Regions from separate parts of the Delftia sp. WSY_22 genome, predicted to be linked through region 3. Evidence: predicted binding sites of a transcription regulator. Region 3 holds the regulator's gene; each other region holds the start of a gene.
The links. The regulator FNR, encoded in region 3, switches genes on or off when oxygen is low (the NO sensors DNR and NnrR bind a similar motif). The targets are predictions, from matches to a motif close to TTGATNNNNATCAA.
Positions count from the first base shown of each region.

Region 1: the regulator FNR is predicted to act here: its motif matches at 1,661-1,674, upstream of ACF8NF_RS06315 (DASS family sodium-coupled anion symporter).
Region 2: the regulator FNR is predicted to act here: its motif matches at 1,057-1,070, upstream of cyoA (ubiquinol oxidase subunit II).

Region 1 is NZ_JBICKN010000007.1:261,642-264,914, forward strand. It holds gene ACF8NF_RS06295 (DNA-directed RNA polymerase subunit alpha) at 1-454, shown strand, start outside; gene rplQ (50S ribosomal protein L17) at 641-1,033, shown strand; tRNA gene ACF8NF_RS06305 (tRNA-Met) at 1,055-1,131, shown strand; gene ACF8NF_RS06310 (hypothetical protein) at 1,224-1,541, opposite strand; gene ACF8NF_RS06315 (DASS family sodium-coupled anion symporter) at 1,836-3,273, shown strand, end outside.
Region 2 is NZ_JBICKN010000018.1:164,294-167,566, forward strand. It holds gene ACF8NF_RS10605 (MFS transporter) at 1-867, opposite strand, end outside; gene cyoA (ubiquinol oxidase subunit II) at 1,165-2,211, shown strand; gene cyoB (cytochrome o ubiquinol oxidase subunit I) at 2,277-3,273, shown strand, end outside.
Region 3 is NZ_JBICKN010000059.1:489,472-492,744, reverse strand. It holds gene ccoG (cytochrome c oxidase accessory protein CcoG) at 1-17, shown strand, start outside; gene ACF8NF_RS27995 (FixH family protein) at 75-389, shown strand; gene ACF8NF_RS27990 (hypothetical protein) at 572-859, shown strand; gene fnr (fumarate/nitrate reduction transcriptional regulator Fnr) at 941-1,660, opposite strand; gene hemN (oxygen-independent coproporphyrinogen III oxidase) at 1,822-3,204, shown strand; gene ACF8NF_RS27975 (sulfite exporter TauE/SafE family protein) at 3,210-3,273, shown strand, end outside.

The DNA.
Region 1 (3,273 bases), on a different contig from region 3:
CGTCGAATCGGCCCGCGTTGAACAACGCACCGACCTCGACAAGCTGGTGGTGGAGATCGAAACCAATGGTGCGATCACTGCCGAGGACGCCGTGCGCGCCTCCGCCAAGATCCTGGTGGAACAGCTCGCCGTGTTCGCTCAGCTGGACGGCGGCGATATCGCCAGCGTCTTCGATGCTCCGGCCGGTGGCCGTGGTGCCGCAACCGCCTTTGATCCCATCTTGCTGCGTCCCGTGGACGAGCTGGAACTCACCGTGCGTTCGGCCAACTGCCTCAAGGCAGAGAACATCTACTACATCGGCGACCTGATCCAGCGTACCGAAAACGAGCTGCTCAAGACCCCCAACCTGGGTCGCAAGTCGCTCAACGAGATCAAGGAAGTCCTGGCTTCCCGCGGTCTGACGCTGGGCATGAAGCTGGAGAACTGGCCGCCTGCTGGCCTGGAAAAGCGCTAAGCACTATAATTGCGGGCTCTCCTTTTTGGAGAGCCTCAGTGCCTCGGGCAGTACCTGATACGGCTGCCCGAATTAATCAACAACTTGCGCAAATTCGGTTGAGGCAAGCTGCAGATCCGGTAACGGGTCCAGGCTTGCATCCTTGTTTGCGCAAGCCCTAATTACATATTTTAGGAATAAAGCACCATGCGTCACGGTCACGGCCTCCGCAAACTCAATCGCACCTCTTCGCACCGCCTGGCGATGCTGAAGAACATGATGAATTCGCTCATCGAGCACGAAGCCATCAAGACCACCGTTCCCAAGGCCAAGGAACTGCGCCGCGTGATCGAGCCCATGATCACCCTGGCCAAGGTCGACACCGTTGCCAACCGCCGCCTGGCATTCGACCGCCTGCGCGACCGCGACAGCGTGACCAAGCTCTTCAACGAGCTGGGCCCCCGCTTCGCAAAGCGTCCTGGTGGCTACACCCGTATCCTGAAGATGGGCTTCCGCGTGGGCGACAACGCCCCCATGGCCTTCGTGGAACTGGTCGAGCGCGCTGAAGAAGGCGCCGCCGAAGCCAAGGCAGCTGAATAATCTGCTATAATTTTGGAATACCGCGCGATGGAGCAGTCTGGTAGCTCGTTGGGCTCATAACCCAAAGGTCGGAGGTTCAAATCCTTCTCGCGCAACCAAATTGAAAAGGGCTACGACAGTTGTCGTAGCCCTTTTTTCATGCCCTCGCGCCAGGCAAAGGCCAGGCAAAGGCCAGGCAGACAGCCCGGCATCAGCCGCCCAGCTGGTTGCCGATGCGCTGGCCCAGCCGCAGGCGCACGCGGTGGGCGATTTCCTGGGCGGCATCGGGGCTGAGCACCTCGCTGATGTGCAGCAGCTCGGTGTAGTGCATGTACAAGAGGCCGCGCAGGGTCTTGAAAGCGGCCTCGTGGTCGCCGCCGCAGACGCTGGCGTCATCGGCCAGCACGCGCTCCACCACGCCGGCCTGCAGCAGCGGGATCTTGCAGATGACGGCGTGGCGGGCGATCTCCAGGTCGATCTCCTGGAGCCGGCATTCCCATTCCTCGGGCAAGAATCGGTTGGCTGGCATGTCGGCTTTTCTCCTTTTTTCACTGCATGGGTACACCGGGGCGAAAGGCACCCGGTCTGGGGATGCTGTCATGTGAGCGGGGCTCGGTGGCCTGGGTCGCCAGGTTTACTGGCCCGGCCTTGATGCCTGTCAAACTTCGGTGGCGCAGGCGCCCGCTGGAAGCCGGGCTCATGCTGCACTGCATCATGATGTCAGTCATGCGGCGCGGCCGCCAGTGCCCGTGCAGGCTGGTGGGCTTTTGCTCCCGGCAGGCCATGCTCTCTCGGCGCCGCTCCGGCAACGCAAAGGATCCACATGCTCGAGAAGATTGCCTCGCTGTTCCGCTACTTCAAGTCGGCCGTGCCGTTCCGGCTGGTGCCGGCGCTGATCGCCACCGCCGTGCTGTTCGGGCTGCTGCTGGTGCCCGTGCCCGAGGGGCTGACGCCCAAGGCCTGGCAGCTGGTGGCCATTTTCCTGACCACCATCGTGGCCATCATCCTCAAGGTCATGCCCATTGGCGTGATGGCCTTGATGGCCATCGTGATCGTCTCGCTGTCCCAGGTCACGTCTGGCTCGTCCAAGGGCGCAGTCACCGATGCGCTGAGCAGCTTTTCCAGCCCGCTGATCTGGCTGATCGTGGTGGCCATCCTGATCTCGCGCGGCCTCAAGAAGACGGGGCTGGGCAACCGCATCGGACTGATGTTCATCGCGCTGATGGGCAAGCGGACCATCGGCATCGGCTACGGCCTGGCGATCTGCGAGCTGGTGCTGGCACCGTTCACGCCCAGCAACACGGCGCGCGGCGGCGGTATCGTGCACCCCATCATGAAGTCCATCGCCAATGCCTTCGAGTCGGACCCGGCCAAGGGTACGCAGGGCAAGGTGGGCACCTATCTGGCCCTGGTCAACTACCACGCCAATCCCATCACGTCGGCCATGTTCCTGACCGCCACGGCGCCCAATCCGCTGGTGGTGGACTTCGTGGCCAAGGCCACGGGCCAGGCCCTGCACCTGAGCTGGACCACCTGGGCGCTGTACATGCTGCTGCCGGGCCTGCTGTGTCTGCTGCTGATGCCGCTGGTGATCTACCTGCTGTCGCCTCCCGAACTCAAGGCCACGCCCAATGCCGTGGAGTACGCGCGCAGCGAGATGGCCCGCATGGGGCCGCTGTCGGGCAAGGAGCGCGTGATGCTGGGCACCTTCGGCCTGATGCTGCTGCTGTGGGCCAACGTGCCGCAGATGCTGTTCGGGCCTGCCTTCACGCTGGACCCGACGGTGGTCGCCTTCCTGGGCCTGTTCGTGCTGATCATCACGGGCACCATCGACTGGGATGACGTGCTGTCCGAGAAAAGCGCCTGGGACACGCTGGTGTGGTTCGGCGCCCTGGTCATGCTGGCCGAGCAGCTCAACAAGCTGGGCGTGGTGTCCTGGTTCGCGGTGGGCATGAAGAACGCCATCGTCGCCAGCGGTCTGGACTGGCTGCCGGTGGCGGCCATCCTGGTGGGCGTGTTCGTGTTCTCGCACTACCTGTTCGCCAGCACCACGGCCCACATCAGCGCCATGATGCTGGCCTTCCTGACCGTGGGCGCGCAGCTGATTCCGGCCGACTATGTCGTGCCCTTCATGCTGATGATGACGGCCGGCTCGGCCATCATGATGACGCTGACCCACTACGCCACCGGCACTTCGCCCATCATCTTCGGAAGCGGCTATGTCACGCTGGGCAACTGGTGGCGCGTGGGCGCGGCCATGT
Region 2 (3,273 bases), on a different contig from region 3:
CAGCGAGATCCAGGACAGCGGGAAGATGGTCACCAGGTGGAAGAGCGCAAAGCTGGCAAGGGCTGCAAAGGCGCCGATGACCACGTTGCGGCCCTCGTCGCGCATCAGCGGCACCACGCCCATGGGCTCCAGCTCACGCTGCGCCAGCAGCTCGGTGTAGGACTGGCCCACCACCAGGCGCAACCGGGCAAACAGTGCCACCACGTTGATGGCAAAGGCCACGCAGAAGGGATAGCGCCAGCCCCAGCTGAGGAACTCGTCGGCATCCACATGCGCATAGATGAAGGCAAACAGGCCTGCCGCCAGCACAAAGCCCAGCGGCGCACCCAACTGCCCGATCATCGAATACCAGCCCCGCCGGTTCTGGGGCGCCGACATGGCCAGCAGCGACGGCAGTCCGTCCCAGGAGCCGCCCAGTGCAATGCCCTGGCCGATGCGCAGCAGCGCCAGCACGATGATGGCGTTCACGCCCGCCTGCTGGTAGCTGGGCAGGAAGGCCATGCCCACCGTACACACGCCCAGCAGGAAGAGCGCCAGCGTCAGCTTGGTCGCCCGGCCCCAGCGCCGCTGCACGGCCATGGACAGCGCCGTGCCCAACGGCCGCGCCACGAAGGCCAGCGCGAAGATGCCGAACGACATCAACGTGCCGTCAAGCTTGGAAAGATAGGGGAACAGCAGTGCCGGGAAGACCAGCACGCAGGCGATGCCGAACACGAAGAAGTCGAAGTACTCCGAGGATCGCCCCAGGATCACGCCGACGGCGATCTCGTTGGGCGTGACATCTTCGTGGGTGTCGGCGCGGGACAGAGATTCCTTGCTTTCGTAGCTTCCGTTGGGGAAGCTTGCAGTTGTGTCGAGGCCGCTCATAGATGGATGCTCCTTGTCTCGTCTCACTGACAGCTCCGTTCTACGCCCTCGCTTGATCTGGCGCAAGGCGGTTTCACCTCGACCGGACTTGGTGTTTTTCCTGCTGCGCGCGGCCGAAAAATGCGGCCTCCGGATCGCCGGGACCCCGCTGCCTGCCCCGCCAGGTAGCAGAAAGTTCCCGGCTTCTCCTTGACGTTGGACAAAATGTCCAATGGACAAATTTATACTTCGTAATACATTTGCCCGGATCTTGTAATCCGCGTTTCTATGTAAACGCGCTCTTGTTGCGCCCCTAGCATGCTAAAAATCAAGGAACTCCGTGGGCCTGCGTGGCTCACCGCGGCCGCTTTGACAGCCAGTCTCACTGGCTGCAGCAAAGCCGTCGTGCTCAACCCGGCCGGCGATATCGCCGCGCAGCAAGGCAACCTGGTGGTCACGGCCACCTTGCTGATGCTGATCATCATCATCCCGGTGATCATCCTCACGCTGCTGTTCGCCTGGAAATACCGCCAGTCGAACACCGAGGCCCACTACGACCCCGAATGGCACCACTCCACCACGCTGGAGCTGGTGATCTGGTCCGTGCCGCTGATGATCATCATCGCGCTGGGCGCCATCACCTGGATCAGCACCCACAAGCTCGACCCCTACCGCCCGCTGGACCGCGTCTCGGCCTCCAAGCCCTTGAGCACCGATGTCAAGCCGCTGGAAGTGCAGGTCGTGGCCATGGACTGGAAGTGGCTGTTCTTCATCCCTGAAAAGGGCATCGCCACCGTCAACGAGCTGGCCGCTCCCGTGGATCGTCCCATCCACTTCAAGCTGACCGCCACCTCGACGATGAACGCCTTCTACGTGCCTGACCTGGCCGGCATGATCTATGCCATGCCCGGCATGCAGACCGAGCTGAACGCAGTGATCAACAAGACCGGTGTGTTCCACGGCCTGGCATCGCACTACAGCGGCGCCGGCTTCTCGGGCATGACGTTCAAGTTCCACGGCCTCAGCGACGAGGAATTCGAGCAGTGGGTTGCCAAGGCCAAGTCCGAAGGCAAGGCCCTGAACCGCGACACCTACCTGAATCTGGTCAAGCCCAGCGAGCGCAACCCGGTCGAGCGCTTCGCCACCGTGGACGAAGGCCTGTACGACAAGGTGCTCAACCGCTGCGTCGAGGAAGGCAAGATGTGCATGCACCACATGATGGCCATCGATGCCGCAGGCGGTGAAGCCTATCTCAAGGCCGTGGGCATGAACCTGCCCCAGGATGTGTGCACGGTGCAAAACGCCGACCGCGTCGTGGCCTTCCTGGACCAGCGCGACGGCTCGGCCGCCAGCGCACAGCAATAAGCAGATAGCGGAAGCGGACGACGGCCAGCCCGCCGCCCGTTCCAAAACGACCTAAGAGACTCGATATGTCTGAACATACCTCCCCGGCACAGGCCCACTGGCTGCTGGGACGCATCACCTGGGACTCCATCCCGATGGCGCATGAGCCCATCGTGCTGGTGACCTTCATCGCCGTGGTGCTCGGCGGCCTCGGCGTGCTGGGCCTTCTCACCAAGTTCCGCCTGTGGGGCCCGCTGTGGCGCGACTGGCTGTGCAGCATCGACCACAAGAAGATCGGCATCATGTACATGATCCTGGGTCTGGTCATGCTGCTGCGCGGCTTCGCAGATGCGCTGATGATGCGCCTGCAGCAGGCCATGGCCTTCGGCGACAACCTGGGCTACCTGCCTCCGCACCACTACGACCAGATCTTCACGGCCCACGGCGTGATCATGATCTTCTTCGTGGCCATGCCCTTCGTGACCGGCCTGATGAACTACCTGGTGCCGCTGCAGATCGGCGCCCGCGACGTGTCCTTCCCGTTCCTGAACAACTTCAGCTTCTGGATGACCACGGGCGGCGCCGTGCTGGTGATGATCTCGCTGTTCCTGGGCGAGTTCTCCACCTCCGGCTGGCTGGCCCTGTCCAACCTGGGGGCGCAGAACCCGGGGGTGGGGCTTGACTACTACATCTGGGGGTTGCAGGTGGCCGGTGTCGGCACCACGCTGTCGGGCATCAACCTGATCGTGACCATCATCAAGATGCGCGCACCCGGCATGAACCTGATGAAGATGCCCGTCTTCACCTGGACTGCCCTGTGCACCAACGCGCTGATCGTGGCCTCGTTCCCCATCCTGACAGCAGCCCTGGTGCTGATGTCGCTGGACCGCTACGTCGGCACGAACTTCTTCACGAACGACCTGGGCGGCAACCCCATGCTGTACGTGAACCTGATCTGGATCTGGGGCCACCCCGAGGTCTACATCCTGATCCTGCCGTGCTTCGGCATCTTCTCCGAGATCGTCTCGACCTTCAGCCGCAAGCGCCTGTTCGGCTACACCTCCATGGTGTACGCGACGGTGT
Region 3 (3,273 bases):
TCCTGGTGCCCCGGTGATATGTCTGGCCGGCGCCGCCCAGGCTGCGCCGGCTGTTTGAAAGAAAGAGGTTATCCATGTCTTCCAGTCCCGCAGTCTCCGCGCCCGCCACGGCCCCTTCGCATCCGGACGCCGGCAAGCCCTGGTGGAAGTTCGCCCATGTCTGGCTCGTGGTGGCCGGCCCGGCCGCCGTCGTGGTGGCCGGCGTGGTCACGGCCGTCATTGCGATCAATGGCGCCGATCCCGTGATCGATCCTGACTATTACCGAAATGGCATCACCATCAACGAGCGTGCCGATGGCGTGCGCGAAGTGCCCAAGAGCCTGGCGCCCGCGGTCACCGGCCGCAACCACGCGGCCACGCCCGCGCAGGACCATCCCACGGACCGCTGAACGCAGGAAAATGCCGTGCACAAGGCCGCAGTCGCGGCCTTTTTTGCATGGTGGATGGCATCTCCAGCATGCGCGAGGGCCAAGGGTTTCCTACAGGCAGTGCAGGGTGCGCAGGGCTTGGCACGGTGCGCGGGCGGCGCGCACAATGAAAGCCACCCCTCGACAGCTCAAGGAGATCGCTGATGTTGGCCCAACGCTGGATGTGGATTGCCTGGCCGGCCTTTCTGGCCGCCGCCGTGATGGAGATGCTGGTATTCGCCTTCGTGGACCCGCTGGAGCTGCACTGGCTCGGCGACCTGGGCTGGTCGCGGCAGGGAATCTACACCCTGGCCTTCTTCGCCTTCTGGGGCGTGACCATGCTGTCCAGCCTCATGACCACCATGCTGGGACGCTCCACGCACGATCTCAACGACGGCGTGGTCTCCGAGCCGGACCCAAATCTGGCCATGCAGGGCCTGGGGCGCGATTGAACCTGCGTGCACTGCAATGGCAATGAACAAGGCCCGCGATCGCGGGCCTTGTTCATTGCCGGGGGGCGGGGCCTTGCGGCCTCACTGGCACTGCTGGCTGTTGACGATGCGCTTGAGCGCGTCCGTGTCCAGGATGCGCAGATGGCGCTGGCGCACCTCGATGATGTTTTCCTCGGCAAACTTCGAGAAGGTGCGGCTCACCGTCTCCAGCTTCAGGCCCAGGTAGCTGCCGATTTCCTCGCGCGTCATGCGCAGCACCAGTTCCGACTTGGAAAAGCCCCGGGCGTGCAGGCGCTGCACCAGGTTGAGCACGAAGGCGGCCAGGCGCTCCTCGGCACGCATGCTGCCCAGCAGCAGCATCACGCCATGCTCGCGCACGATCTCGCGGCTCATGACCTTGTGCACATGGTTTTGCAGGGCCGTGACCTCGCGCGACAGGTCCTCCAGCTTGTCGAAGGGCATGACGCAGACCTCGGCGTCTTCCAGCGCGACCGCATCGCAGGTGTGGTGGTCGTTGACGATGCCATCCAGGCCGATGATCTCGCCGGCCATCTGAAAGCCCGTGACCTGGTCGCGCCCGTCCTCGGTGGCCACGCAGGTCTTGAAGAAGCCCGTGCGGATGGCGTACAGCGAGGTGAAGGACTCACCGTTGCGAAACAGCAGGCCGCCGCGCTTGACCTTGCGGCGCGTGGCCACGATGTCGTCGATGCGCTGCATCTGCTCGGCATCCAGGCCCATGGGCATGCACAGCTCGCGCAGGTTGCAATTGGAACAGGATGCTTTGATGGTCTGAAGGTTCATGGAGTAAACATCAGCGGCGCAGCAGTGCGCCGGCGGTGACCTCGTGGATGGCGATGAGTTGGATCAAATTGTCGCAGCACTGCCGCGAACAACTCTTGATATGAGTCAAGGACGCGGCCAATGGGCTGCGGCACAGTGGACGACATTAGAGGAAAAAACCCATGACCGCTGTCACCCCAGAGCTGCTGCGTCGCTTCGACGTACCGGGGCCCCGATACACCTCGTTCCCCACGGCCGATCGTTTCGTGGAGGCTTTCGGTGCTGAAGACTATATCCTGGCACTTGAGCACCGCAAATCGAGTACCGCAGCGCGGGCCATGCCTTTGTCGCTGTATGTGCATGTGCCGTTCTGCGAGTCGCTGTGCTACTACTGCGCCTGCAACAAGATCGTGACGCGCCACCACGATCGCGCTGCCGTCTACCTGGACTACCTGGCGCGCGAGATGGCCTTGCACACGGCCCATTGCGGCAAGGGCCAGGCCGTCAGCCAGTTGCACCTGGGCGGCGGCACGCCCACCTTCTTCTCGGACGATGAGCTGCGCACGCTGATGGCCCTGCTGCGCGAGCATTTCAAGCTGGAGCCGGGCGGCGAATACTCCATCGAGGTCGATCCGCGCACCGTCAGCGTCGAACGCCTGGCCGTGCTCAAGGAGCTGGGCTTCAACCGCCTGAGCTTCGGCGTGCAGGACTTCGACGAACAGGTGCAGATCGCCGTGCACCGCGTGCAGCCGGCCGAGCAGGTGTTCGCGCTGGTAGCGGCCGCACGGCAGCTGGGCTTTGCCTCCATCAACGTGGACCTGATCTACGGCCTGCCCAAGCAGACGCCCGAGTCCTTCGAGCGCACGCTGGCCCAGGTCAATGCGCTGCGGCCCGACCGCATCGCGCTCTATGCCTATGCCCACCTGCCCGAGCGCTTCAAGCCGCAGCGGCGCATCGCGGCCGAGGACCTGCCCCAGGGCGCCGACAAGCTGGCCATGCTCTCGCGCTCCATCGCGGCCTTCATGGAGGGCGGCTATGTCTACGTGGGCATGGACCACTTCGCCTTGCCCGAGGACGCGCTGGCCGTGGCCAAGCGCCAGGGCCGGCTGCATCGCAACTTCCAGGGCTACAGCACCCAGCCCGACTGCGACCTGATTGCGCTGGGCGTGTCGGCCATCGGCAAGGTGGGGGCCAGCTACAGCCAGAACGCCAAGACGCTGGAGGAGTACTACGACGCCATCGACGCCGGCCACCTGCCCGTGGTGCGCGGCCTGGCACTGTCGCGCGATGATCTGGTGCGGCGCGCCGTCATCATGGCCATCATGTGCCAGGGCGCCGTGCTGTTCGAGCCCATGGAGCAGGCCTGGCTGCTGGGCTTTCGCGAGTACTTCGCCCCCGAGCTGGCGGCGCTTCAGGACCTGCAGGCCAAGGGGCTGGTGCAGATCAGCGACGAGGGATTCCAGGTCACGCCCATGGGCTGGTACTTCGTGCGTGGCGTGGCCATGCTGTTTGACCGATATCTGCAGGCCGACAAGAACCGGGCGCGGTTTTCGAGGATCATCTAGGCCCCATGCTGTTGTCGCTGCTCTGGACCGCTTTGATCATGGGGCTCGTCGGCGGGCCCCATTGCCTTG